3 regions of the Sphingobium sp. B12D2B genome follow, and region 2 is predicted to be linked to each of the others. Evidence: riboswitches for the same ligand, from Rfam matches in the RefSeq annotation. Region 2 holds a riboswitch; each other region holds the start of a gene.
What was found. Region 2 has a riboswitch for cyclic di-GMP ahead of M2335_RS00030 (DUF4402 domain-containing protein). Riboswitches for the same ligand answer to the same signal wherever they lie in the genome.
Positions count from the first base shown of each region.

Region 1 (7,467 bases), 3.1 Mb from region 2:
GCTGGACCGGCGCCGGCGCAAAGGCCGGGGATGCGGCGGAAAGAAAGGGGCCGGAGGACGCCGAGGGGGGCGTGGGGGCGACGTAGTCCGGCCCCACCGCGCACGCTGAAAGCGCCAGCGCGGAAACAAGAGGTGCGAAGATGCGATGAGCAGTCATGATAGGGTCCTCCTCACTCACTCGGCGGGGGCCGGCACGGCATCGCCACCGGACCGCCCGCGCAGGCGTGCGATCCGGTCACCGAGCGCGCGGCTCACGACGTAGAAAGTGGGCGTGAAGATGAGGCCGAAGATGGTGACGCCGGCCATGCCGAAGAACACCGCTGTGCCCAGAGCCTGCCGCAGTTCCGCGCCCGCCCCGGTCGCCAGCACCAGCGGCACCGCACCCAGGATGAACGCAAAGCTGGTCATCAGGATCGGCCGCAGGCGCTGCCCGGCAGCGTGGACGGCGGCATCCAGCGTGCTCATGCCGTTCTGCTCGCCCTGCCGGGCGAACTCGACGATGAGGATCGCATTCTTGGCGGCCAGCGCCACGAGCACGATCATGCCGATCTGCGTGAGCACGTTATTGTCCATGCCGCGCAGGTTGACGCCCACCAGAGCCGCCAGCACCGACATCGGCACGATCAGGATGATCGCGAGCGGCATGACAAGGCTCTCATATTGCGCCGCCAGCACCAGGAAGACGAGCAGCACGGCGAGGCCGAAGACGAGGCCTGCAGTATTGCCAGCCGTCTTCTGCTGATAGGCGATGCCGGTCCACTCATGGCTGAAGCCACGCGGCAGATTGGCATTGGCGAGTTGCTCCATGGCATCCAGCGCCTGACCCGAGGATGCGCCGGGCGCGGTATCGCCATCGATGGCGACAGCGGGCGCCAGATTGTAGCGCTGCACGCGATACGGCCCGGTGGTGTCCCGGAAGGTGGCGATCGAGCCGATCGGCACCATCTGGTTATAGTCCGAACGCGTCTGCAGGCTGGCGATGTCCGCCGTGGTGCGCCGGAAGGCTTCGTCCGCCTGCGCGGTCACCCGATAGGTGCGGCCAAGCAGGTTGAAGTCATTCACGAAGGCCGAGCCGAGATAGATTTGCAGCGTCTCGAACACCCGTTCCGGCGGCACGCCGAGCATCTGCGCCTTCTCGCGGTCGATATCCGCGAAGATGCGCGGCGTCGCGGTGTCGAAGAAGGTGTAGACGAACGAGAGGCCGGGCGTCTGGTTGGCCGGGCCGATGACGCTGTAGGCCGCCTGCTCCATCGCCTTGTAGCCGGCGCCCTCGCGATCCTGCACCATCAGGCGGAAGCCGCCCGCCGAGCCGATGCCGCGAATGAGCGGTGGCTTGACGATCATCAGGCGCGCCTCGCTGATGTCGGCGGTCGCCTTGCGGGCTTCCTCCATCAGCTTGTCGATGGTCTGGCCCTTGGCGGCGCGCTCGTCGAAATCATCGAGCACCCAGTAGGCCGCTGACGAACTGGCGTTGCGCGTCTCCGAGGCCCCGTCGAAGCCCGAAAGCATGACAGCGTTGGTGATGCCCGGAATGGGCAGCATCCGCTCGGCGACCTTCTTCATCGCCGCATCGGTGCGCGCGGTGGAGGAGCCGGGCGGCAGCTGGATGATCGTGAAGAAATAGCCCTGGTCCTGCGCCGGGATGAAGCCCGACGGCGTGTAAACCAGCGCAGCGACGGTCACCGCGATCAGCCCGACATAGGCCGCCATGATCTTCTTGGGCTGGCGGACCAGCCGCGCGGTCAGGGTCGCATAGCGGGCACTGAACCGGTCGAACCCGCGATTGAACGCATCGCCCGCCCGCTCGGTGAGCTGGCGCCAGCGCGGCGCGCCCTCCGGCAGGGCATGGCGGTGCCGCAGCAGCAGCGCCGCGAAGGCGGGCGACAGGGTGAGCGAGAGGACCAGCGAGATGATCGTCGCAGCCGAGATGGTGATCGCGAACTGCTGGTAGAAGGCGCCGGACATGCCGCCGATGAACAAGGTCGGCACGAACACGGCGCACAGCACCAGCACGATGGCAATCAGCGCCCCGCCCACCTCATCCATGGAGGTGCGCGCCGCCTGGAGCGGGGTCATCCCGTTCTCCAGATTGCGCTCGACATTCTCGACCACCACGATGGCGTCATCGACGACGATGCCGATGGCGAGCACGAGGCCGAACAGCGACAGGTTGTTGATCGAATAGCCCATGCCCGCCAGCACCGCGAAGGTGCCGATGAGCGAGACCGGGATCGCCAGTACCGGGATCAGCGCCGCCCGCCATTTCTGCAGGAAGACGATGATGACGAGCACGACGAGGATCACCGCCTCGACCAGCGTCTTCACGACTTCGTCGATGGACTTCTGGATGAACTCGGTGGGGTTGTAGACGATGCGATATTCAAGGCCCTGCGGAAAGTCCTTCGCCAGGACGTTCATCTCAGCCTTGATAGCCTCGGCGGCGGCCAGCGCGTTCGATCCCGGCATCTGGAAGACGGGGATGATGACGCTGTCCTTGTCGCCGAGATAGGCCGAGGTGCCGTAATCCTCGGCGCCCAGCTCAACGCGCGCGACATCGGAGACGCGGACCTGCCGGCCCTGATCGTCGGTGCGGATGACGACATTTGCGAACTGCTGCGGATCGGTGAAGCGACCCTGCGTCTCGACATTGAGCTGGAAGGCCGATCCGCCCGAGGGGGGCTGGCCGAGCGTGCCGGCCGCGACCTGCACATTCTGCTGGCGCAGCGCGGAGACGATGTCGCCGGCCGTCAGACCCAGCGCCGCCGCACGGCGCGGATCGATCCACACGCGCATGGAGAGATCGCGCGAGCCGAACAGCTGCACGTCGCCCACGCCCTCGATGCGGGCCAGCCGGTCCTTGATGCGGGTCTGCGCGTAATTGGAAATATACTCGCGATTGAGCGAGCCATCAGGCGAAATGAGGTTCACCACCAGCAGGAAGTCCGGCGAGGTCTTCTTGGTAACGATGCCGAGGCGCTGCACCTCCTGCGGCAGGCGCGGCTCGGCAATGGCGACGCGGTTCTGCACCAGAACCTGCGCCTCATCGAGGTCCGTGCCCTGCTTGAAGGTGACGGTGACGACCACGCGCCCGTCCCCCGTCGATTGCGACGAGAGATAGAGCATGTTCTCGACGCCGTTGATCTCCTGCTCGATGGGGCTGGCAACGGTCTCCGCCACGGTCTCGGCAGAGGCGCCGGGATACATGGCCGAGACGGTCACCGTCGGCGGCACCACCTCGGGATATTGCGAAACGGGCAGGAAGAAATAGCTGATCGCGCCGATGATCGTGATGATGACGGCGATGACGGCCGCGAAGATCGGCCGGTCGATGAAGAAACGGGACAGACGCATGAGGAGCTCTCCTCGGGGCAGCGCTCAGAGCATGTCCGGGTCAGGCGGCTTCACCTGACGGCTCGGACATGCGGAAAGCAAAAGGGACCGGATCAGGATGGGCTTCAGGCGAAGCCGATCACGACCTAGCGCGTAAACGTGGCCTGGCCGGACATCAGCGCGGTGGCGGCGGCAGGCGTCGCCGGCTGCGTCTCAGGCGCAATGCGGCCTTTGCGGACCTGCACCTTGCCGCCGGGCATGGCGAGCTGGGTGCCAACGATCACCACCTGATCCGCCGGATCGAGCCCAGCCCGCACGACGCGCAGGCCGTCCACGACCGGCCCAAGCTCGATCGGCTTGGCAGCGACGGTGCCATCCTTGCCGACGACGAGCAGCGTCTTGCGCGCCTGATCGGTCTGCACGGCGGTGTCCGGCACCAACAGCGCGCGAGTGGCAGAGCCGGTGGAGAGCCGCATGTTGCCGAACATGCCGGGCGTCAGGAACAGATCGGGATTTGGCAGCACGGCGCGGGCGCGAATGGTGCCCGAGCGCGGATCAAGGCCGTTATCGGTAAAGTCGAGCTTGCCCTTCCAGCGATAGGCATTCTCGTCCTGCAGCTTGATCTCGACCGGGGTGGCATCGGCATCGGCATCGCGCTTGGTCTTGAGGAACAGCGCCTCCGACCCCTCGAAGGTGAAGTAGATCGGATCGAGCGCGTTGATGGTGGTGAGCAACGTGCCGGATGCGCCCTCTCCCGATGAGGCGAGGTTGCCGGGGTCGATCCGCCGATCCGAGATGCGGCCGCCAATGGGCGCGCGTACGGTGGTGAACTCTAGGTCCAGCGCGCGGCTGCGGGCACGGGCCTGCGCACCGGCCAGCGCAGCCGATGCTGCCGAGACACGGGCGCGAAGACGGTCGACTTCGCTCTTGGAGACGGCCTCCACCGCCACCAGCCGTTCGGCGCGCTCAAGATCGCTGCGGGCCAGCGCGAGATCGCTCAGCGCAGTCGCAACGCCGGCACGCGCCTCGGCCAGCGCAGCCTGGAAGGGGCGCGGATCGATGGTGAAGAGCGGCTGGCCAGCGCGGACCATCTGCCCGTCCGTGAAATGCACGGCGGTGATCTGGCCGGAAATGCGCGGACGCACCTCGACCGCACGGCTCGGCTCGAACCGGCCGACATAATCGTCCCACAGCATGATCTCGCGTGCGAGCGGCGCAGAGACGGTGACGGTGGGTGCCGCCATCGCGGCCTGGGCCGGGGGCGACGGGCGCATCAGCGCATAGCCCCCGGCAATGGCGAGCACCGGCAGCGCCACCCAGGCGACGCGGGTCAGCGAGCGGCGCCGCGTGGCGCCGGCCTCGATGGGCGTGGCTTCCGCCGGGCTGAGTTTCTTGAGCATGTTCATGCGCGGTTCCTCCGCTTGATCGACAGACGCAGGGCGCCGATGTGGCGGAGCAGCGTCTCATATTGATGGGTCGTGTAGCCGGCCTCGTAAAAGCGACCGAGCTCGGACGGGGCGATGTTGTAGCCATGGTGCCAGCTCAGCACCGCGATGCGCCGCAGCGCTTCGAGGCGCGCGCTCGCCAGCGGCATGGCCCGGCGGGAGCCGAAGACGAGGCGCAGCAGGCGGCCCAGGCGGCTCTCCTCCCGCAGCGAAGATAGCCCGTCTTCCCGCGCAAGGCGGACAATCGTCCACTCGACCGGAAGGAGGTGGCCATCCTGCACCTGAAGGCTTGCAGCCTCCGATGCAGTGACACCCGGGACCATCGCCCGTGCCCCGCCATCTCTCAGATCCAGATATGCCATCACCGTGTCTCCTCCTGCTTCCCCGGCAGGCACGACGGGGCAGCCCCGGACAGCCAGTGCTGCCGGGCGCGCGCATCGCGGATGCCAGGGATCGATCCGGGAAAGACGGTGCGCGACCGGCGCGTCCGTCCCGAAACCAGAACCTATGAAATTGCTGTCAAATCAAGTCGGGCAAGCAGAACGCGCCCGGCCAAGCCGCACGCACCCCCATGCCTTCTGTACTGAATGGTATATTAATCGGATGTTCAGGCGTCAACCCGGTTTTTGTACCGACCGATATTTTATTTTGCAGCGCGCAAAATCGGTCTTGGGTCCTCAGGTGCTTCAGCGGCTAGGCCACATCCCCATAGTCGTCTCGGCAACGCGCTCCAGCTCCTCCCGCGTGGTGCCGGAGCCGGCCAAAACCGCCATGCCCTGCAAAACGGCGATGAGATACTTCGTGATCGCTTCCGCATCGGCGGGCCCGACAAACTCGCCCTCGTCGATGGCGCGCTGCATCCGGGCCACCAGTGCCCGCTTCACGGTCTCGCCGCGCTTGAGCACTTCCTCACGGATCGATTGCGCTTCCGCGCCACAGGCGGTGACGCTGATCACGCTGAGGCAGCCGGTGGGCTGGCCATTGCCGGCAATCGTGGAGAGTGCGCCATCGAGCAGATGCTGCGCCACGCCGCGCGCGGTGGGCATATCCAGCGCCGGACCGATATAGGCCAGCTTCTCCCGCTCGTAGAGATCGAGCGCCTGCCGGAACAAGGCCTCCTTGTTGCCGAACGCGGCATAGAGACTCGGGCGGGTGATCCCCATCGCGTCCGTCAGCTCGCTGAGCGACGCGCCCTCATAACCCTTGGTCCAAAACACACGCAACGCGGCCGCAAGCGCCTGCTCGCAGCAAAATTCGCGGGGCCGACCCCTGATGGCGGTCTGTTCCATATCGGACGGTATAGAATTCCTCGACGGGCTTGTCGAGTCCGGTGCGACGAAGGGAGCCAGGACGGTCCCGCTCGAGCGGCACGTTCTCCCAGGCATGATAAAAGTTAAGTTCAGACTCTTTTCCATGAACCTTTTCCAGAGCTTGACATTTCAAGCGCAGGATCACTCCGATCCCGATAATGGCAAAGCGGTGGTGACGCCGTGACGCAAAGCTTCCGGCCTTGGGTTCAAGGTAGCGGGGTTGCCGAAGGAGCCGAGGTCGGAGCTGTGTGTGCGTGTCTACGCCTCGCTCTGGCTATGATCGCTCCACACCGCTCCGCGCTACGTGGGCCTGCCATCGGATAGCTCCGTCTCCAGCCCGGCTGCAAGCCTGACAGGAGATGACGCAATGGCTCAGGTTCTTTCCACGACGACATTACGATCCAACAGAACGTCACGACTATGCCGGGCCATGCCCGCCATAGCTGCCTGCTCTGCGCTGGCCATGCTGCTCAGCGCCTGCGAGACCAGTGGTTATTCCCGCTACGCCAATGTCGGCTCGCCGGCGCCCGGGTCGGGTGGCGGCAGCGATGGCGGCAGCAACAATGGCGGGGGCGGGACTGACACCGGCGGTGGAAACACTGGCGGTGGGAACACGGGCGGTGGAAATACTGGCGGCGGGAATACCGGCGGCGGCGGTTCGGCCGATGGCGGCGGCAGCACCGGCGGCGGTCTGGCTGGGGGCGTCGTCACGCAGGTCTCCCCGGTTCTGGCGACGGCCGGCAATGCCGTGCTCGGCGTGGCGGATGGCCAGCAAGGCGTGACCACCCCCATCGCCGCTGCCTTGCCAGTCACGCAGCCCGTAACCGGCACGATCACGCGGGTGCTGCAGGATACCGGGACGGTGCTGGTCGATGCCGGCGAGGGCCGCACGCTGCTGCTGCAGGGCGCGCAAGGCGTGGTCGGCGATGTCGTGTCCATCGATGTTGGCGGTCGCGCCGTGACCAACGGTCTTGATGGCACAGCGGGCGCGATCGGCGTTGGCGTGCTTGGCGACACCCAGCCGACGGGTACGCTCGCATCCGCCGGCGTGCTGAACGCAGGCAATACCGCGCTGGCGACCGTGAACGGCATCGCCGATGTACGGGTGACCAACATTACGGCGCCCACCGGCGGCATTTCCGACAATCTACTGAATGTCGCGCTCGGCGGCAATCAACTGCTGGGGAGCGGCGATCCGGCGCTGGTCAACGCCAATGTGCTGCCGAACGGCGCGTCCCTGCCCGGCGGGGGCACGGGGGCCGTGGGCGGCGTGCTCGGCGCGGTGAGTTCAACCGTCGGGTCTGTCGGCGGCGCCGTGGGCGTGGGCGGTGACGTCTCAGGCGGCGGCGTGCTTGGCGGCGGAACGGCCACGGGCGGCGACG
Region 1 covers NZ_JAOQOH010000001.1:3,152,675-3,160,141, forward strand. The annotation lists gene M2335_RS14900 (efflux transporter outer membrane subunit) at 1-157, opposite strand, end outside; gene M2335_RS14905 (efflux RND transporter permease subunit) at 175-3,351, opposite strand; gene M2335_RS14910 (efflux RND transporter periplasmic adaptor subunit) at 3,477-4,736, opposite strand; gene M2335_RS14915 (hypothetical protein) at 4,733-5,137, opposite strand; gene M2335_RS14920 (TetR/AcrR family transcriptional regulator) at 5,462-6,064, opposite strand; cyclic di-GMP riboswitch class I at 6,236-6,313, shown strand; gene M2335_RS14925 (hypothetical protein) at 6,516-7,467, shown strand, end outside.
Region 1: another riboswitch for cyclic di-GMP. It lies ahead of M2335_RS14925 (hypothetical protein); the one in region 2 lies ahead of M2335_RS00030 (DUF4402 domain-containing protein).

Region 2 (7,467 bases):
TCCGCTCAGACTGTCTCGCGCTGCATCGCCCTGAACAGCCAAGCCGAATACCGAACCTCGCACGCCGGCCGAGAGGAGGAAGCGCGCGGCATCCTGCGTGGGCGAATAGCGCGCCAGACCGACCACGCCTGTCCAGCGCTCGGAAAAGCCGTACAGCACATTCAGCGTACCCACGAGCCGCCCAGCGCCCACGGATGGCTCCTGCGTGCCCTCAAAGCCAACGAGGGTCTTGCCCTGCTCGCCAATGCCAAAGTCGATAATCAGTTCTCCGGGAGCGGCCTGTCCACTGCCGACGGAAATGACCCGGGTGGTCTCAGTGCGGCTGCCATTGGGGCCATAATCCACAATCCGGATGACGTTGAGGCCACGAACCAGGGGGACATCGTCGAATTCATAGCGTCCTTCGACCGCCGTCGACTGCGCACCGCTCAGGATGTCGTTCACATAGATCTGGACGTCATGCCCACGCGCGAGCTCGCCGCGAATATCGACACGTTCGAAGATGCTCGCCTGCTCCAAAGGCCGGGTTGAAAACGCAAAGCCACGCGCGGCAACACTTCTGGGGCCTAGTGCGAGGGCCGGCAGGAATGTGTCGCCCAAGGAAGCGCTGGTCGCCCGCAGGGGGCCCAGCAAGCCGCCCTTCGGCTCACGCCGCTCAAGAAGCAACCGCGCCAGAGCTGGCTTCCCACGATCGTCGGAGGCGAGATAACCTTGAAACCCGGCGTTCAAGAGTGCGGCCGAAGCCCGCACGTCGAACCGCCTTTGAAAGGGTTGCCCCCGCGTATCGGAGCCCAAATCCATGGTTACATCGAAGGCGGGAAAAGACAGCATGCCAGCTGGCGCCGCCACCGAAAGAACCGGCTCCAGGACAGCGCCAGAATGCGCGATGCCCTCTCCCTGCGCCATCCGCTCAGCCCGCATCTGCACGGGCAGCTTTTCTCGAGCCTCGAGATTGAGCTTCAATTCCGACACATCCAATGTCATTCGAACCGGGAGCAGCCGTTCCATCAGGGAAACGGTCAGGTAGATGTCTCCGCTCTCTTGCAGCGCGTCACCCGGCTTCAGTATGATGCGCGCAGTGCCCGCCCGCGCCTCACCCAACGCAATATCAAGGAAGATGGACTGGCGAGCCTGACCCACCTGCCCCGTCAATCTCCCATCTGCCGGTGAAACCTGAACATCCAGATCGAGAAGGCGCGTCAGCGCGCCGACGGGGATGAGAACGATATCGTCGCCCACCAGAAGTGCGGGAAGCGCATCCGATAAAGATGCCCGGTCAAGGACAACCTCAAGCAGCAAAAGTTGATTATCGTCAGCGGCCAGTTCGCCGCTGTCCGCCCAAAGATGAGTAGGCTGAGCAGTGGCGATCATGAGCATCAGTCCAATCCACAGGCTACGGCAAGGAGATCTGGCTCTGCGCAAGTATCTTCCCCGGAGCTGTGTCTTGGTCGGTGAACACAACGCTGATTTGCTCGCCTCGCTGCGGATGAGAGCGCAAAGCGATCTTTACCTGTCGCCGCTCTATCTCAGGATAGACACCGATCCCGCGCACGACACCCAACGGCTCGTCCTCACGGCGGGCCTTCGCCTTCCGGATTTCGACATCGCCGAAAAGGGAATTCGGCCCACGCCTCACAAGGTCAAAAGTGACGACTGGCGTAGGGCTGTTCAGCTCAGACCCCGGACCAGGACTCTCCATCGTAAACCGTGTGTTTTCGATCGCGGCCTCAACCTGGGGCGTGCCGATGCGCACGATCACAGGGATGGAAATGCCCAGAACAGATGCGATGCGGAACGAAACAGCGCCCGGTTCCGCATTTGCAGCCTGATCGGCGGTTAGGCCCGTGTCAGGTGGCGGCACCGCAGTCACCGTCAGATGCGTGCGATATTCGCCGGCGGGCCAGTCGCCGGTGCCACCTGCACGAAGTCGGATTGTCTGCCCCGTCCCCGGCTTGAGCAGCACGCGCCTGGGCGTCACCAGCATCATGGAACGCGCGGATTGAAGCTTGGCACTGAGGTCTCTCACCTCCGGCGCGCCGTCTGCTTCATCCGTTGGGCGGATCTGGCCGGTGGGCAACATGACCCGGTCGACAAAGCTTATGTCATAAACCCCTGCGGCGGTGCCCTGGTTGAAGAGGAATATGCTCGCCGTCCGCCCCAGCCTATCAAAGGTGATCCGCTTTGGATTGATGTTGAGGCTGGCGCTTCCGCCGGCCTGCTCTGTCGCCGCAGGCTGGGCAGAAGAGGAAGTGCAAAAAGCGGATGGGAAGGCGCCAGCGACCAACGCGATAGCGATAGCGATGCTCTTGCGTTGGTTCGCAGATCGCGTGACACGCTTCACGACGCCTGGCAGAGTCATCACCGGCGTCTCCAGCTCATTCATATTGCGCCAGGACCAGCAAAGGCCCGCCGTCGGACCCATAGCTTTCGCGTAGCGCTTTCAAAAGAAACGGCGGAACAGACAGAAGCCCATCGCCGCTCAGCCGGCCCATGAGGACATCCTCGAACCCCGAGGGACCGGCTTCAAAGGGCGGGAAATTATCATCGCTCAGCGTCGCAATCGGTACCCTGAGCGAACCCCCTGTGCCTGGCTGGACGAATGCTTGCGAGACCAGGAGAGAAAACGTCTGGTTGCTGCCCCCGGCGATTTGAATAGGAGCGGCCATGGAAAGCCCGGCGTTTTGGTCGCTCTCGTTTGACTGCGGCCCTGGCGACAAGATCATGACCCGGAGGCTCGACTGAAGAACCAGCACCGGCTGCAGGACAATGTCCTTCGCCGATTGCGTGATCGAAGCCGGCTCCACGATCGAAACCTGGCCTTTCGCGGTCGCTTCAGCCGCGTTCACCTGTGAGGCTGGAAGCGCCGCGCAAAGGCACAGCGCTCCCAGCGCAGGAGCGGTCGCCCGCAACAGGCGCGCTCCCATCCGGATGGATGATGAGACCGTCACGAGACGCTCCTGTCACAGGTCAGTTGTAGGCGACGGTCGCCGTGAAGCTGCCCGAGTAATTGCCAGAGGCCTGCGTATTGGGCAGGGAGAAGCTACCGCCGACGCCGAAGGTCGCTGTGCCAGCTGTGCCGATGGAGCTGGACAATGTGCCCGTTGCGGCACTCGGCGTCAGCGTGACGGTGATCGTGCCGCCGGGCGTACCGGTCATGGAGAAGCTGGCGGGCACCGAGATCGAGAAAGTCTGCCCCCCTTCACCTGAGACCGTATAGGCTGCGCGTGACGTCGTGCCGCCAGCGGCAACGGCGTCGCCGGAACCAGACAGGCTGCGGTTGCCCGTCGAGGCATCGACAGTGACCGTGTTGGTCCCTGCTACCGAGGGTTTCACGATCGTGCCGAACGCAAGGTCGCTGGTTTTTGCGATCGAAATCGGCTGAACAATCCGGGCTGTACCCGTGGTCGACACAGATGCTGAGGACTGAGCGTAGCTTGCCGCCGGGATGGAGCCCAGAAGCGCAATTGTCGCGATAGACTTCAAGTTCACGAACATGACGATGTCTTTCTCTTTCTTGATATGCACATGAATTTAAACGGAAAATATTAGACTCCGCCTACCTTAGAGTCCCTCGGGCGACTGCGTTTCGCGGAGCTTTGGATTGCAAGCGCGTGCATCTGGCGAGCCAGTCGCAAGCGACTGGATCACGTGATGATCGGTACTGGTGCTTGCTGACCGTCGCCAAAGACGGGCCGTCGCCCGACGAGGGCGTAAAGGATCTGGAAGGCGCGAGGACGACAGGTCCACAATAGTTCTCCGTTTCGGTAACCCCGCTATCCCTGTGAGGGACCGGAGGCTTTGCGTCCCATCGTCGCCGATGGTTTGCCGTTTCGACCGAGAATCTCGGGCGCTATTAGGTAAATTTTGATTTAACTATTATACGCTACGCAGTCAACGCTTATGTGGTGAACGACCAGATGGAGAATTGTGCGACTACTCTCATGTTGAACCGCAGATCGAGTAGCCCAATTAGGAGCGCGTTTGTTTTCAATGAAATAAACGCGAGGTTTGGATCATCAGAGCCTAAGCAACACGCCAAGAACTTCGCGGACTGAAGCGAACCGACGATGCGGTTAGCTCGCGCCAAACCGAATTCCATGAGGATGTATTTCGTTGCAGTCGCTATCATCCCGACGAATTACACATCCGGGCTAAATGCCAAGGCCCGTCCCGCGAAAAACGCCGCTTGGGCTCCTCTCCCATCGCTTCGCTTGTCAGGGCGTGGAGCGCGCGACGCGGCCAAGCGTCGGTCCTCGTTTGAGCGTTTGCGGGGTGGGGTGCGGCCTCAGGATGTCGGCGCAATGCCGGAGAGCAACCGCCTCAACCGGCAGAGCGCACGAAATTCTGGCTGATCTGCTGGCCAGACCGGGCCAGTCTGCGCACCTCGGGTAGCCGGGACGCTTCATATCGCGCGAGCGCGGCATTCGGGTCGGTGCGCAAGGCCGCCGGGTCGAGGCAGCGCGCGAGGGTGAGAGCATCTTGCGCGGCGGTTGCAAAGCCATTGCCCGTCATCGGCGTGCAGACATGGGCGGCGTCGCCAACCAGACACATGCGGCCGGCGACGAGCCGGTCGGGACAATATTCCACGACCGGTGTGCCGAGCACCGCTTTGCGGGCGATACATTCCAAGATCGCGTCGCGCCAGGGCGATGGCCAGTGCCGGCGCGCCAGTGCGGCCAGCTCATCGAACAGCGCATCCGGCATGTCGTTCGGGCGTAGCGAATGCCGCACCAGCGCGCCCTCGACTGCCCCTGTTCTGCGCAGGATTGCGTTATGTCCGGCGTCGTACCAGCCCCAGCCGACCCGGCGGCGGCCGCGCTCCGGACTGCCATCGGCGGCGGTCAGCGGAAAGCCGAGAAGCACATAGGGCCCGGCCTCGAGAAACTCCAGACTGGGCGGATAGCGGACAGACAGCGCCGACTCTTCGGCAAAGCCGACCCAGGCCAGATACTCCGCGAAGACCGCATTCGGGCGCTCCGGACTGACCTGCCGCCGCACAACGCTCTGATAGCCGTCCGCGCCGACCAGCACCGTGCCGTCGAACCGCCGGCCATCGGCGGTCCTTGCCCAGGCCCGTCCCTCCGTCTCTCCCGTCGCTTCGACGCGGGCGTTCTGCAGGACCACAATGCCGGCCTCGTCCGCCGCTGCGCGCAGACCGCGATAGACCGATTGCCATGCCTGGACGCCCGTCGCGAGCGCGCCGGCGGCATGAGGGCGCCCGGTCAATTGCTCGAGCAAGCCATAGCCGACCTGCAGCGCGGCCCCGGTCCGGTCGGTATCGGTCGAGCGCTCCAGCAGCGTGATCGAGAAGCCATGCCGCGACAGTGCGAGGCCGGTCATGAGGCCGGCGAGCGAGCCGCCGACGATCAGAATGTCGCTCATCCGCTCCGGGCTTGCCGACATCAGCTTTTCGGCGTGACCCAGACCTCGACAGGCGCAACGAACTTGCCGGGCGCTGGTTTGCCGACCTGGACGCGATCGATCGTCACCAGCTCGCCGCTTTCCAGATTAAAGCTGGCCCAGGGCTTGGGCATGCGACCGAAGGTCATTTTCTGAACGGGCTGGCCGGTGGCCGAATTCATGATGGTTGCGATGACACTCATGGCCCAGCCGATAGCCATCACGGCGTGCTTCGGTCCAGTGATATTGATGGCCTGCCGACGCCGCGCGGGTACATCCGACGGGGTTCGTTTGAAATTTCGCTTTTCCGTGCGCTGATAGGTCCCGTATCTCGCGCCGACCCCGTCGTCCGGCTAAGCTAACGGGAAACTCGCTAGCCAATATAGTCTTGCGAGCGAAATTCGCTCGCGCCGGCGCCCGACCATCTATCCATCTCAGAATAACGAAAGATACGAAAGCATTTGACTTTCGTTAGTTAGTGCTGCGAAAGTCGCTTCATGGCTATTGAGTATGATGTTCTGGTCGTTGGGGGAGGCATAAACGGCGCTGCGATTGCGCGCGATGCGGCGGGCCGTGGCGCGCGTGTCATGCTCGTCGAGCAGGACGATCTCGCCGCGCACACCTCCTCGGCCAGCACCAAGCTCATTCATGGCGGGCTGCGCTATCTCGAGCAATATGAGTTCCGGCTGGTCGCCAAGGCCCTGGCGGAGCGGGAACGGCTCATGCGTGCGGCGCCGCACCTCATCCGCCCGCTCGAGTTCGTTTTGCCCCATGATCGCGGCATGCGCCCCATGTGGATGATGCGCATCGGCCTGTTCCTTTATGATCGGCTGGGCGGGCGCAGCAGCCTGCCCCACTCGCGGGCGATCAGGCTGGCCGGGGATGGCTATGGCAGCGCCATTCAATCTCGGTTTGGCCGCGGCTATGTCTATGCCGATTGCTGGGGCGACGACAGCCGCCTCGTCGTCGCCAACGCGCAGGATGCTGCCGAGCATGGCGCGACGGTCCTCACCCACACAAAATGCCTCGCCGCACAAAGGGATCAGCATGGCTGGCGCGTCTCCTTGCAGGGCACTGACGGCACGCCGTTCTCCGTGACGGCGCATGTGCTCGTCAATGCCACCGGCTCCTGGGCCGCTGACTTCCTGCCCGAGCGGGCCGGCGTTGCGGGCGCGGGCACATTGCGGCTGATCAAGGGCAGCCACATCGTCACCCGCAAGCTGTACGAGGGCGACCACGCCTATATCCTGCAGAATCCGGACAAGCGGATCGTCTTTGCCATTCCTTATGAAAACGACTTCACGCTGATTGGCACGACGGATGTGGAGTGGCAGGGCGCGCCGGACGTCGTGAAGATCGATGCGGCCGAAACGGCTTATCTCTGCGACTCCGTCAACCGTTGGTTCGCCACGCAGATCACGCCGCAGGATGTGATGTGGAGTTTCGCTGGCGTGCGCCCGCTCTATGACGACGCGACGACCAACGCCTCGGAGATCAGTCGCGACTACGTCCTCTCGCTGGATCATGCCGGGGGCGCGGCGCCGGTGATGAGCGTTTTCGGCGGCAAGATCACCACCCACCGCGCGCTGGCCGAAGAGGTGATGGACAAGCTCGCCCGGCACCTCCCGAGCCTGCGACCGGCCTGGACAGCCACCGCTCCGCTGCCCGGCGGCGACCTGGACGCGCGAGGGCTGGATGGCCTCATTGCCGACCTGCGGGAAAAGGTCGGATTTCTGAGCGAAACCACCATCCGCCGCCTGGCGGAGAGCTATGGCTCACGCATCTTCAAGCTGCTCGCGGACGTGAAGACGGCGGAGGACCTCGGGCAGCATTTCGGCGCCGGGCTCACGCAAGCCGAAGTGGATTATCTTCTCGCGCATGAATGGGCAGGCTCGGTCGACGATATTGTCTGGCGTCGATCGAAACTTGGCCTGCATATGCGCAGGGAAGAGGTGGCGGTGCTGGAAGCCTATCTCGCGGATCATGCGAGGCTGGACGTCAACGCCGTCGGATAAATGACAATCGATAAACGTGGAGGGGCCAATGTCACCGGGGAAGGCATTTATT
Region 2 covers NZ_JAOQOH010000001.1:3,696-11,162, forward strand. The annotation lists gene M2335_RS00015 (hypothetical protein) at 1-1,377, opposite strand, end outside; gene M2335_RS00020 (hypothetical protein) at 1,394-2,383, opposite strand; gene M2335_RS00025 (hypothetical protein) at 2,376-2,948, opposite strand; gene M2335_RS00030 (DUF4402 domain-containing protein) at 2,968-3,489, opposite strand; cyclic di-GMP riboswitch class I at 3,761-3,837, opposite strand; gene M2335_RS00035 (FAD-dependent monooxygenase) at 4,321-5,403, opposite strand; gene M2335_RS00040 (hypothetical protein) at 5,403-5,603, opposite strand; gene glpD (glycerol-3-phosphate dehydrogenase) at 5,898-7,415, shown strand; gene M2335_RS00050 (MIP/aquaporin family protein) at 7,444-7,467, shown strand, end outside.

Region 3 (7,467 bases), 1.4 Mb from region 2:
GCGCCACTCAGGCCCGCAACGGTCTGGTCGGTGCCGCTCAGGTCAAACTCGCCATCATCCACGACCAGATCGGTCGCGCTGTCGAGCTGCGCCAACAGCCGCACCCGGCCCGCCTGCACCACCGTCGACCCGGTATAACCATAGTCGCCCGAGAGCAGCAGCGTGCCTTCACCCTGCTTGATCAGGCTGCCGTTGCCCGAAAGAGCGCCCGTGTAATCATAGTCTGCGACCTGATTGAAGATCAGCGTGCCGTCGTTGGTCGTGCTGGCGGTCAGCTCGCCATTGTGGATGCCATCGCCAACCTGCAATGTGCCATTGGCGTTGACGGTCACGGCACCATTGAGCTTGCCCGTGATCAGCAGCGTCCCGGCATCAACCTTGGTCTGACCAGCGAACGTGCTGCTATCGCCGGCCAGCACCAACCGGCCCGACCCGGCGTTCACGATCGTGCCGTGCCCAGTGATGCTGCCGCCATAGCTGGAGACATCGCTGCGGTTGAACACCAGCGTGCCGTTGGCGTGGACGTCGCCAACCAGCGTACCGGCCGTTCCGCCGTTACCGATCTGCAGGGTGCCATCCGCCGCGATCGCGGTCGAGTTGGCATTCATCACGTTGGCCAGCACCAGCTTGCCGCTGTTCACGTTCAACGCGCCAGTATAGGCGCTGCCATCGCCGGTCAGCACCGTCTTGCCCGCAAGAACATCGACCACGCCATTGCCCGACAGACTGGCGGCAAGTGCATAATCGATCCCGCTGTGGTTCAGGACCAGCTTGCCAGCCCCGGCACCGAACTGAATGCCCTGCACGGCGTTGATCACACCAGCCGCCTGGGCCGCACTGCCTGCCGCCGCGCCGATGCTCAGCGTGCCGGTGGAGCCGGCGCGATTGCCGATCTTGATCACCTGGGCGCTGAGTTCTGCGCCATCGGCCAGTGTCAGGACACCGGCCCCCTCGGCACCGATATAGAGGCCTTCCTCCGTCCGGATCGCCGAAGACGCGCCGCTCACCGTCACGCTGCCGCTCGAGGCGACATCATTGCCGATGTAGACGCGCACCGCCTCCACCTTGCCGCCGTCCGAGACCTCCAGCGTGCCGCTGCCAAACAGGCCGACATTGATGTAACCCGCCCAGTTCGTCAGGCCATCATTATAGGCGCTCCAAGTCGAGCCAGCGCCGGTCACGATCATGCTCGCCTGCGATCCCGTGAGATTGCCGAGCGTGCCCTGCACCGCGCGCAATGTGCCGCCATTGGAGATCGAAATCGTCGACTGTGCGCCCGCCTCGTTGCCGGCAATGAATAGCCCGCTCATGTCCCAGACCGAGTTGGCACCGCTGATGTTCACAGCGCCTCTCGAGCCGCTGACCGTGCCCACATAGCCATCCGTGCTGGTGACCCGGCCGCCCTGCGCGACGTTGAGCGTTCCTTCGCCGACATTGCCGACGTAGAGAATACCGTCATTGGTCCAGGTGCTGCCCGCGCCATTCACCGTTGCCGTGCCTTTGCCGGTAGCCTCCCAGCCAAGGATGGCGCCCTGCGAACTCGCCGAGGCGCCATTGCTGACCGTCAGCATGCCCTCGCCAGAGATGCCGACACCGATGCGACCGCTGCCGATTTCGAGCGTGGAGCCTGCTCCATCGACGCTGACGCTGCCGACAGCGGACTGAGCCCCACCGATTCGCAGGGATTCGCCGGTGGCGCGGCCGCCCGCCTCGATGGTCAGCGTACCGCTGCTGCCCTCCTGGCTCGCCACATCGATCAGCGCCGCTGCCGACAGCAGGGCGCCGTTGGAAACCGTGGCGGTGCCCGTGCCGCTGTAGCCGACCCGCATGTTCCCGGCGTAGCCGTTACGGGCGAGAACACTGTAGGTCGTGCCTTCGCCGGTAAGGGTCAGCGTTCCGCTCGAGCCAGTGTCCACGCCAAGTGCGCTGGTGTAGGACGTGACTTCTGCGCCGCCAGACACCGTCACATTGCCCTGCCCGATGGTGTCGTTGCCGGTGCCGCCGATGTACAGGCTGAGGCCGTTGCGCCAGACCGTGTTGGCACCGTCGACGGTCATCGTCGCCGTGCCTGAGCCGCTTCCACCGATATAGCTGCCGTCAGCCTCCAGCAAACCACCGTCGGTCACCGAGATGCTGCCCTCATCCGCACTGAACCAGCCATCGGCCGAAACCCAGTCGGCCGGCAGTTCGGAATGCAGCGTACCGACACGGAGCGCCGACCCTTCACCGCTGACGCTGATCGAGCCGCCCGCGCCCATGTAGATGCTGCCATTCACCGTCTCGACCGAGCCGCCATTCATGATGGTCAGCGAACCGGAGGAGTTGGGGTCACGGCTGATCTGTATGGAGCTGGAACTGCTCCAGCTCCCCTCGCCAGAGACAGTGACGGCCCCGGTCGTTCCTCCCATGCCGATCAAGCCCTCGGTGGAATTGAGCGTACCGCCGCTCACGATGTTGAGCGAAGCAATTTCGGCGCCGCCCACGGAGACCGAAGTCGTGACGAGGCTGCCAGTCAGGTTAAATGAACCGCCGGTAACATCCAGCGCGCCATTGAAGGGCGAGCCGTTACCGGTGAACGCGAGCACGCCTTCGCCCGCCTTGACGAACGTCCCTCCGCCGATCAACTCGCCAGCGAACACGGTGTCGCTGCTCTGATCGAGCACGAGCACGCCCCCGTCGGTGCCGACGAGGCCTGCTTGCGCGACAGTGAGCGAGCCCAAGGTCACCTCATTCTGCGAACCACCCACGCCCAGCACGCCACCTTCGACGACATAGTCCTGGCCAACGCCGAATGCGCCATTGCTGCCTGCGTTCAGCGTCCCTTCCTTGACTGTCCAGCCGGTCGTTCCTGTCCCCGTGAGCGTCCAGGTGCCGTCCCCTACCTTCACGAATTCATCGAAATCATTATACTGCACGCCAATCAGGCCGGCATCGAATGACGAGTCGACGATGCCGCCCAGGGCCAGGGTGTTGGTGCCGCTCGCGATATCCGCATCCGCGACGAGACCGGTGATGCTGGAGCCGGCACGCAGTTCCAGTGTCACGTCGCCGGCGCCCATCAGAATGGCGTGGCCGGAGGAAGGCGAGACCTCGATGGTGCCCGAGTTGATGATGGTGGTCGCCGCGCTGTTGGTGACAATGCCGGTTTCACCCAGGATCGACCCGGAATTGATGATCTGGACCGTACCGCTGAGCGTGTCTGCATCGACAGCCGCGATCCCGCTCAGCGATTGCAGCGTGCCGGTGTTGCTGATGACCACATCGCCAAGCGGCGTGCGCGCCTGAACCGCGCTTCCGGTTCTGCCGGTGACAGTGCCGCTGTTGGTGATGGTGATCTTGCCTGAGCCTGCTTCATCCGGATCGAAACCGGCGATGGCGAGAATGCCGGACTCGCCTTCCGCGATCCCCGCATTGGTGATGGTGATGTCACCCACCTGCGAAGCGCCCTGAATCGCTGGTCCGGCGTCCGATGTCGCGGTGCCCTGCGCCTGATTGTCGATCACCACTTGGCCATTCGGCGTCCAGCCGACCAGCGCCTGATTGTTCACCGACGAGACCGACGCATTGTTCGTGATCTTTGCGAGACCGTTGTAATTGACGACACGGATGCCGGCTGCCTGTGCCTCCACCTGGCCAGTGTTCGTCACGGTCACCTCGACCGGCTCGGCATCGTTGAAACCGCCGTCGGCGTAAATTCCCCGCTGGGTGAAGTCTGCGGCCCCGTTGGTTTGCTGGACCGTGATGGCCCCGCTATTGGTGATGTTCACCGATCCTGCGTTGGTGGTGGCAGAGATGCCATTGGTTTCCACGCCTGAGACCGTCAGCGCGGCGCCATTCTCGATCGCGATGTCGCCCGCGATCTGGTTGCGAACCCAAATGCCACCGCTGCCCCCCACGCTGTTGACCGTGACGTCCGGGCCCACGGTGACCGAAATGTCGTTCCGACCCTGGATATTGGAACTGACGTTTACGCCGCCATTATCAGTGGTGCTGATCGTGGAATTGGTGATGAGGAGGGTCGACGTAATATCGCCAGGGCTTGTGTTATCCCACGTATAATAGCTGACGCCATCGGCCGTAATACTCCACTCGTCCTGTGCGCCGTTCACGGTGAGGCTGGTATCACCTCCTTCAATACGAGCCTTCACCGACGAAGGTTCGCAGAAAAAGAGCGTTACATTACCCTCAGCTTGGCAAATGCCAGGCTCGGCATGCGCGACCGAGGCGCCTGCCAGCAGCCCCGCGATACCGACACTGCTGAACAGACCTGCCTTGAGAGCCTGCCGAACGGCGCTGCGCGTTTTGATTGCCTTACCCTGCATTACGAAATCCCCTCGTGTGGGCCCACCGCCCAGATGATGTGAAGGGCAAACCGCCATGCAGGTGCGGTTCAACGGGATTTGAGACAGGGATCGAAGCGCGACGACAGGGAGCGCAGCCTGAGGTTCAAACGAACCCCATGACCTTCTCACAGCAGGCTACACACGATATCCGAAAATGCTCTGTTTCATCCCCCGGTAGCCCCGCTACCCCATTGGGGCCGGAGGCTTTGCGTCCCGCCGTTACCGACAGTTTGCCCTTGTCGAAGGCAACGAACGCCCATCGGGCGGAGCCGTCATCTTCAGGAGGAATATTAACGTTAGCTGAGCGGCAGCGCAACAAAAAAGCCCGGCCTTGTCGAGATGGCGCGCATGCAGATCGGAGCCATGCAGCTGATTTGTCGTGTGAAAATTATCGCCCTCGGTCTGGAGCGGGGTCATAACCGGCCGTGTTAAGCCGATAACTATAGTTAACTTCAACGCAAGCACGACGTCGATTGCGCTGCATCCGTCGCTCTAAAATATGGTTGCCCCCCGCGACGTGATCGTTACAGCCGTCGCTGGTCGGGCAACCACGCCGAAAGGCGCCGCACTGCCTCTTGCACTTCGGCTTCCGTGATCGCAAAGCTCAGCCGGATGAACCGATGGCCATTGACCGGATCGTGGTCGACCCCCGGTCCCGTGGCGAGCCCGGTCTCAAGGAGCAGCTTCTTGCAGAACGCAGGGCTATCATCCGTCAATTCGCTGACATCCGCATAGATGTAGAAGGCGCCATCCGGCGGCGCGATGCGTCGCAGACCAAGGGCTGGCAAGGCGTCCAGCAGAATCTCCCGGTTACGGGCATAAGTGGCCCGATGCGCTTCCAGCTCTGACGTGCAGTCCAGCGCCGCCAAAGCGGCATGCTGGCTGATCGATGGCGCGGTCAGGAACAGGCTGCCCATATAGGCGCGTGCCCGCTCGACCATGGCGCGCGGCACGTAGAGCCAGCCGAGCCGCCAGCCGGGCATGCAGTAATATTTGGAAAAGCTGCTGACGATCATCGCGTCGGCTGCGAATTCTCCCATCGAGCGGCAAGGCGCGCCATAGCTCAGGCCATGGTAGATTTCGTCCGAGATGATCGCGATGCCGCGCTCTGCGCACAGCCGCGCAATCGCCTCCAGTTCGGCAGGCGCGATGATCGTTCCGGTGGGGTTGGCCGGGCTGGCGACGATCACGCCCTGCGGCGCTGGATCGAGCGCTGCCAACGCGTATGCGGTCAACTGGAAGCGATCCTGCTCGCCGCATTCGATCTCGACCGGCGTCATGTTGAGCGCGCGCACGGTGTTGCGGTAGGCCACATAGCCCGGTCGCGCCATGGCAATACGGTCGCCCGCCTTAAACCGGGCGCTCAGCGCAAGGACCAATGCCGGCGAGGCCCCGCAGGTAAGCAGGAATTGATCAGGCTCGGCTGCCATGCGGTACCGCTCCCGATACAGCTGGACGAGCCGCGCCTGCAGCGCAGGACTCTCCCAATAGCCCATCGGATCGATGCCAAGCGCGTCGCGCGCAGCGTCCAATGCGGCCTGCGGTGCCCCCGTCGAGGGCTGACCAAACTCCATATGGAGAACCGAGCGCCCCTCCGCGCCCAGGCGATAGGCCAACTTGCTCAATTCTATGGCCTGAAACGGCTCGACTTCCATCAGATGATCCATCGCTCGGTACAGCGCCGATAGCCGGCGGCGGCGCAGATGCCAACGATGCAACCCCACCCCGGCCGTCGTTCGTCCTCGCGGCGCATCTGCCGTGAAATCAAAAAATTGCGCCAGCGTCGTCGGGCGCTTCGAAGACTGCTTTCGGCAGAAAGAAAACGGCAGGTCGTATTTTCGGCCTGCGCGTGACGCGCATTTTCAGGCAGTCTGTCAAGTGGCAGCTCGCAGAAACCTGCATCACGGAAGTAGGGCCTCCGACCCCCTTCAGCGGCAAGCCTCCCCGAAACCAGACCTCCTTACAGCCTGAGCATAAGGTTTGATCGCCAGATACATGAGCGCCGCGCCGCCGGGGGCCATTACGGCGGCGAAGAACGCCATCGAATAGCGCAGCATGCTCTCGTCCTTCAGCAGGAAATCGGTCACGAGCGCGATGAGCAGCGGCCCGAGGCCATTGCCGATGACACTGATGGTGAAGAGATACACCGCGCTGATCTGAGCCCGCATCTCGCTTGGCGTCACCATCTGGATCGCGGCATTCTGCGCAGGCGCGCTGGCGAGGCCGATGATCGAGGAGATCATGCCGCAGAAGAAGGCGAGCCAGGGGCTGGGCATGAGCGAGGTGGCGATCGCGAAGGGAGCGGACAGTGCTTGCGAATAGAAGCAGACCCGCGCCATCGCATCGGGATTGCCGCGCTTGCCCATATATTCCGCAAACCAGGTGCCCAGCGTCAACGCAATCGGCGTGGAGATGAGGAGCGACAGCGCCAGCAGCGGCCCGATCTGCGCCGGTCCCCAGCCATAGGTGCGCTCATAAAAGGCCGCGCGCCACGTCATGAGGCCCGTCGTCTCGATCGCGCCGATGCCGATGCTGAGGAACAGGGGAAGGAACAATATGCGGTTTGACAAGAGATACGCCCCGACCTCGCGCAGCGGTACGCTGCCCTTGCCGCGGCGATTGCGGCGCACCGGCTCCCGCACGGTGAAGAGAAAGAGCAAGGCGGTTGCCAGCCCTGGCAGAGCGCAGACGAGGAAGACGAGCTGCCACTCGCGCATCTCGCCCAGAACCGGGATGTGGACCGGTCCCATCCCGGCAAAGAACGCCACCAGCAGGCCACCAGCCAACAACGCCGTGGCCTGACCGGCGCTGATGCCGAGCTGATAGACCGCGAAGGCACGCGGCAGCTTTGACCTTGGCACCATGTCCGAGATCATCGACATGGACGAGGGGCCGGCGACGGACTCCGCGCCCCCGACGACGCCGCGCGCGAAAAACAGTCCGCCAAAGCTCCTGGCCATGCCACAGAGCGCAGTGGCCAGGCTCCACACCGTCAGGCCGGCCGTCAGGATCATCTTGCGGCTGCGCTGATCCGCGACGCGAGCCATCGGCAAGCCGACGACCATATAGGCCGACGAAAAGGCGAAGCCGATGATGAGGCTGATCTGGGTGTCGCTCAGCGCCA
Region 3 covers NZ_JAOQOH010000001.1:1,450,805-1,458,271, reverse strand. The annotation lists gene M2335_RS06945 (autotransporter domain-containing protein) at 1-4,322, opposite strand, end outside; cyclic di-GMP riboswitch class I at 4,514-4,588, opposite strand; gene M2335_RS06940 (pyridoxal phosphate-dependent aminotransferase) at 4,868-6,010, opposite strand; gene M2335_RS06935 (MFS transporter) at 6,272-7,467, opposite strand, start outside.
Region 3: another riboswitch for cyclic di-GMP. It lies ahead of M2335_RS06945 (autotransporter domain-containing protein); the one in region 2 lies ahead of M2335_RS00030 (DUF4402 domain-containing protein).